Regions from separate parts of the Burkholderia mycopellens genome, predicted to be linked through region 1. Evidence: riboswitches for the same ligand, from Rfam matches in the RefSeq annotation. Region 1 holds a riboswitch; the other holds the start of a gene.
The links. Region 1 has a riboswitch for thiamine pyrophosphate ahead of thiC (phosphomethylpyrimidine synthase ThiC). Riboswitches for the same ligand answer to the same signal wherever they lie in the genome.
Positions count from the first base shown of each region.

Region 2: it holds a riboswitch for thiamine pyrophosphate, as region 1 does, so the genes downstream of both, ACPTTC_RS01855 (FAD-dependent oxidoreductase) here and thiC (phosphomethylpyrimidine synthase ThiC) in region 1, are expected to answer to the same signal.

Region 1 covers NZ_OZ183802.1:1,352,003-1,355,163, reverse strand. Annotated here, with positions in the region: gene ACPTTC_RS06350 (cytochrome b/b6 domain-containing protein) at 1-117, opposite strand, end outside; gene ACPTTC_RS06345 (pentapeptide MXKDX repeat protein) at 205-480, opposite strand; TPP riboswitch at 748-864, shown strand; gene thiC (phosphomethylpyrimidine synthase ThiC) at 989-2,920, shown strand.
Region 2 covers NZ_OZ183802.1:390,493-393,653, forward strand. Annotated here, with positions in the region: gene ACPTTC_RS01850 (ABC transporter ATP-binding protein/permease) at 1-1,040, opposite strand, end outside; TPP riboswitch at 1,309-1,432, shown strand; gene ACPTTC_RS01855 (FAD-dependent oxidoreductase) at 1,667-2,803, shown strand; gene thiS (sulfur carrier protein ThiS) at 2,836-3,033, shown strand; gene ACPTTC_RS01865 (thiazole synthase) at 3,072-3,161, shown strand, end outside.

The DNA.
Region 1 (3,161 bases):
CACCATCAGGATCGCCGCGAGCGCGTTGAGCCAGTGGCTCGCGCGCACCCACAGCGGATGGATCGGGCGCGCGGGCGGCGTGGCGGCCGCGCGGCCGGTGGCAGGAACGGTTTGCATGATGAAGTCTCCCGGAATGGGTCGACGAAGCGCAATGCGGGCGGCCGCCGTGCGACGCACGCGCCGGCCGCGCCGCGCCGGCCTCCGTCAGTTCGACGGCGCCATCTTGTCGCCCGACGACTTGCCCATCTCGTCGTGCGACATCGCGTCCTTCTTCATCGCGTCTTTCTTCATCGCATGCTTCTTCATGCCGTCCTTCTTCATCGCATCATGGCCCATTGCATCCTTGGCCATCGCGTCGTGGCCCATCGCGTCCTTCGACATCGACGAGCCGGGCTGCGACATCGCATCGTTCTGGGCATACGCGCCCGTGGCGATCGTGGCGAAAGCGGCGACGCAAGCGGCAATCAGTACTTTTTTCATGACATCTCTCCACAACATGGGTTTAAGGAGCCGAATAGACGGACGACGTCGCGGGAAATGACAGCCGCTGCGAAAATTTTTTTTGTTTGTGCGAAAGCGCGTCATGTTGCACCGCTTCACCACTGCCGGCCGAGCCGCAGGGCCATGCGGCGGCGACGCGCGCTGCCATTTCGACGGGCCATCGCAACGCCCGCCATGCTGCGGCCGCGCCGGGCTAGCCGATCCTCTCCCGGTTGAAACCGCCGCCAAGCCAGTGTATCTTGTGCGCTGCTAACGCGGGGGTCCTGCAATGCGCCCGGTCAAACAACCGGCATTGCGGGTGAGAAATACCCTTTGAACCTGATCTGGATAATGCCAGCGCAGGGAAGCGTACGGATTTCAACGCCATCCTTCTGACGAAATCCGCCGCCTCACCAAGCCTCGTCTCCTGCTTAGCTCGAGCCCCACATACTTCAAGGGCTCCGGGCAAGCGCCGAAGCGCCTGTCCGGCGCTCGCACAGGAGATTGCATGAACGCCAATCCGAAGTTTCTGTCCGCCGACGCTCACGTCGATGCCGCGGCCGTCGCCCCGCTGCCGAATTCCCGCAAGGTTTATGTAACCGGCTCGCAGCCCGACATCCGCGTGCCGATGCGTGAAATCACGCAGGCCGACACGCCGACCGGCTTCGGCGGCGAAAAGAATCCGCCGATCTACGTGTACGACACGTCGGGCCCCTACACCGATCCGGACGCGAAGATCGACATCCGCGCGGGCCTCGCCGCGCTGCGCCAGGGCTGGATCGAGGCACGCGGCGACACCGAAGTGCTCGGCGGCCTGTCGAGCCGGTACGGCCTCGAGCGCGCGGCCGACCCGGCCACCGCCGACCTGCGTTTCCCGGGCCTGCACCGCAACCCGCGCCGCGCACGGGCCGGCAAGAACGTCACGCAGATGCACTATGCGCGCCAGGGCATCATCACGCCGGAAATGGAATTCATCGCGATCCGCGAGAACCAGCGCCGCGCCGAGTACCTCGAGAGCCTGAAGGCAAGCGCCCCGAACGGCGCGAAGCTCGCCGCGATGATGGGCCGCCAGCACCCGGGCCAGGCGTTCGGCGCGGCGGCGTTCGGCGCGAACGCGCCGGCCGAGATCACGCCGGAATTCGTGCGCTCGGAAGTGGCGTGCGGCCGCGCGATCATCCCCGCGAACATCAACCACCCGGAATCCGAGCCGATGATCATCGGCCGTAACTTCCTCGTGAAGATCAACGCGAACATCGGCAACTCGGCTGTCACGTCGTCGATCGGCGAGGAAGTCGACAAGATGACGTGGGCGATCCGCTGGGGCGGCGACACGGTGATGGACCTGTCGACCGGCAAGCACATCCACGAAACGCGCGAGTGGATCATCCGCAACAGCCCGGTGCCGATCGGCACGGTGCCGATCTACCAGGCACTGGAAAAGGTCAACGGCAAGGCCGAGGACCTCACCTGGGAAATCTTCCGCGACACGCTGATCGAACAGGCCGAGCAAGGCGTCGACTATTTCACGATCCACGCGGGCGTGCGCCTGCAGTACGTGCCGCTCACCGCGAACCGGATGACCGGCATCGTGTCGCGCGGCGGCTCGATCATGGCGAAGTGGTGCCTCGCGCATCACAAGGAAAGCTTCCTGTACGAACACTTCGAAGAGATCTGCGAGATCATGAAGGCGTACGACGTGAGCTTCTCGCTCGGTGACGGCCTGCGCCCCGGCTCGATCTACGACGCGAACGACGAAGCGCAGCTCGGCGAGTTGAAGACGCTCGGCGAACTCACGCAGATCGCGTGGAAGCACGACGTGCAGGTGATGATCGAAGGCCCCGGCCACGTGCCGATGCAGTTGATCAAGGAGAACATGGATCTCCAGCTCGACTGGTGCAAGGAAGCGCCGTTCTACACGCTCGGGCCGCTGACCACCGACATCGCACCGGGCTACGACCACATCACGTCCGGCATCGGCGCCGCGATGATCGGCTGGTTCGGCACCGCGATGCTGTGCTACGTGACGCCGAAGGAGCACCTTGGCCTGCCGAACAAGGACGACGTGAAGGAAGGCATCATCACGTACAAGCTCGCCGCGCACGCGGCCGATCTGGCCAAGGGCCACCCGGGCGCGCAGGTGCGCGACAACGCGCTGTCGAAGGCGCGCTTCGAGTTCCGCTGGGAAGACCAGTTCAACATCGGTCTCGATCCGGACAAGGCGCGTGAGTTCCACGACGAAACGCTGCCGAAGGATTCCGCAAAGGTCGCGCATTTCTGCTCGATGTGCGGCCCGCACTTCTGCTCGATGAAGATCACGCAGGACGTGCGCGAATTCGCGGCGCAGCAGGGCGTGTCGGAATCCGAAGCGCTGAAGAAGGGGATGGAAGTGAAGGCGGTCGAGTTCGTCAAGACCGGCGCCGAAATCTATCACCGCCAGTAAGCGCATGCGCGATCCGGCGCTCCCCGCCGGATCACCTCGCCATGCACGAAGCCCGCTTTCGAGCGGGCTTTTTTGCGCATGTTGCGTGCCTGCCGGCGCATGGGAAAACCACCGGAAACAATTCATTACGAAACCGCGCGAGCCTTAACAAGTCCTTACAGCAGCGCCGGGGGACGGCGCGTAGATTGGATTCATGCGCGGCCGCCGGTCGGTCGCGTGTCCTCCGTTCACAACCGCAAGG
Region 2 (3,161 bases), 960 kb from region 1:
GTGGCGCGCCATTCGACGAGGGTCGAGTAACTGTTGATGAACCACGAGAACGAATCGCTGACGGTGCCGAACGCGGACGAGATCTGCATCAGCACGCCGAACGAGAACGCGCCCGCGAAATAGCGCGGCGCGGCGACGACCAGCGGGAAGATGATCGCGATCTGCCCGTAGAAGCTCAGCACGAACGTGAGCCGCTTCGTGTACTTCATCACGCGCCACCAGTTGTCGCGGATGCGCATGAAGAGGGTCTGCGCGTTGCCGGTCTCGGTCTTCTCGCCGTCGTAGAACGCGATCTGCTCGGCATTCTCGCGCACGCGGATCAGCCCGAAGCGGAAGTCGGCCTCGACACGCTGCTGCTGGTAGTTGATCGACACGAGCGGATGGCCGACCTTCTGGATGATCAGCGAGCCGACCACCGCGTACAGCGCGGCCGCCCACACCATGTAACCGGGGATCGCGATCGGCGTCGCGCCGAGCGAAATCGTCAGCGCGCCGGCGAGCGACCACAGGATCGTGATGAACGACACGAGCGTGACGACCGTCGACAGCAGGTCGAGCGACAGCGCGAGCGTGGTCGTCGCGAACGACTGGAGATCGTCGGTAATCCGCTGGTCGGGGTTGTCGGCGAGGCGGTCACGCTCGATCCGGTAGAACGCGCGATCGCCGAGCCACTGGCCGAGAAAGCGGTCGGTGAGCCACTGGCGCCAGCGGAAGCCGAGCATCTGCCGCAGGTAGCGGCCGTACACGGCGAGGATGATGAACGCGAACGCGAGCGCGGAGAACTGCATCAGCAGGTTCGGGAAGTCGTGGACGTCCTTCGACTGCAGCGCGTTGTAGAACTCCGCGTTCCACTTGTTCAGCCGGACGTTGATCCAGACCACGCAGAGGTTGATCGCGATGATCGCGACCAGCAGGCCCCACGCGATTTTCCATTCGGACGATACCCAGTAGGGCTTGATGAGGCTCCATGCGGATACCGGGCGCTCGTCCTGCGGCGCGTCGGAGGCGGCGGAGCGGACGGGATCGATCGATTGGGTCATGTGCTTCCTGATGAGTAGCCGGCGCGCGGGCCGGGCGAAGCCGGGCGCGCGCCGCGATACGGCATGCCGGGACGCGGCGCCGACTGACGGCGGGCGTCCGGATGGTCGCCCGCGTGTCTTAAACGGCGCTTAAGGCCGGCGGTGACGCGGCAACCGGCCGCTCACGCGGCCGGCCTGCGGGCATTGTGCCAGAGCGGCGCGGCACGACGGCGAATTTGCCGCAAGGGGACAGTTTGCGGCGCTTTCCGCTTTTATGGTCTAATGGCCGACGACGAAACAGGGGTGCTTCGTGGCGTGGCCGGCAGATGTTCCGGGCAGCGCGATGAGGCTGAGAAAGACCCTTCGCACCCGATCCGGGTAATACCGGCGAGGGAAGTTTCTGATCCCGCCGGGTCGCGCTGGCTGCCATCCCACATGGTCAGCGCCCTTGTCCCGCCCGGCCGGCCTTTGCTGCCGGTTTCGTCCTTTTGGGTACGCGCCTTGCGCGTTACGGAAGGAATGATGACCGCACAATCTTCAGTCTTTTGCATGGTTCCCGGCCCGATGTCGCGTGCGTTCGCACGGGGCGGCGCGTGCACGTCGACGCTCGTCGCGCGTGCTCGCGCGGCTCGCGAGGAGCGTGTGCGATGAACGTCCAGGATTCCCGGCCCGATTTCGCGGTGCTCGGCGGCGGCCTCGTCGGCCGCCTGATCGCATGGCGGCTCGCGGGCGACGGTCATCGCGTCGCGCTCTACGAGCGCGGCGGCCCGGACGGCGAGCAGTCGGCCGCATGGGTCGCGGCCGCGATGCTCGCGCCGCTCGCGGAAGCCGCGAGCGCGGAACTGCTGATCACCGAGCTCGGCGCAGCTTCCCTCGCGCGCTGGCCGCAGTGGCTCGCGGAACTGCCCGAACCCGTCTTCTTCCAGCATCACGGCACGCTCGTCGTCTGGCATCACGCGGACCGCGCGGAGGCGCCGCTGTTCGAGCGGCGCGTGCGCGCGAACGCGCCTGCCGACCTGTTCGACAACGGTTTCGTGACGCTCGCCGGCGCGCAGGTCGATGCGGCCGAGCCGGTGCTCGCGGGCCGCTTCGCGCGCGGCCTGCTGCTGCCGAACGAAGGCCAGCTCGACAACCGCCAGGCGCTGCACGCGCTCGCGGCGGGCCTCGTCGAGCGTGGCGTCGACCTGCACTGGCACGTCACGATCGACGATGCGAACCTGCCCGCCGCGCATGTCACGATCGATTGCCGCGGGCTCGGCGCGAAACCCGCGCTGCCGGCGTTGCGCGGCATCCGCGGCGAAGTCGCGCGCGTGCGCGCGCCCGGCATCGGGCTTACCCGGCCCGTGCGGCTGCTGCATCCGCGCTACCCGCTGTACATCGCGCCGAAGCAGGACGATCTCTATGTGATTGGCGCGACCGAGGTGGAGGGCGAGGACATGTCGCCCGTCAGCGTGCGCTCCGCGCTTGAATTGCTGAGCGCGGCGTTCTCCGTGCATCCGGCGTTCGGCGAGGCGCGCATCCTCGAACTCAACGCGCAGTGCCGGCCGACGCTGCCCGATCATCGCCCGGCGGTGATCTGGGACGGCGCATCGACGCTCGCCGTCAACGGCCTGTACCGGCACGGCTTCATGATCGCGCCGGAAGTCGCGCACGCGGCGGTTGCGGTCGCCGAAGCCGCGCTCGGCGGCGCGTTCGGCGATGCCGATGCGTTCGCCGCGTGGCGCGACGCCGAGCGCTGGCCGACGCTCCTTCATCATCGCCACGACGCGCGCCAGCCGGCCTGACGCGCGCTGCCGACCGAATTCGACGAAGCCTCATGGATATCCAGATCAACCAACAGAACCTGACGTTGCCCGACGGCGCAACGGTGGCCGACGCGCTCGCCGCGTACGGCGCGCGTCCGCCGTATGCGGTCGCGCTGAACGGCAACTTCGTCGCGCGCACGCAGCACGCGGCGCGCGCACTCGCGGCGGGCGACAAGCTCGACGTCGTGCACCCGGTCGCGGGCGGCTGAGCGCCGCCGGTTCGTCCCCGCTCTTCCAGGAAAACGACATGACGTCCCCCACCTCCGCCGACGCGCTGACGCTGTACGGCGAAACCTTTGCAAGCCGCGTGCTGCTCGGCACGTCGCGCTACCCGTCG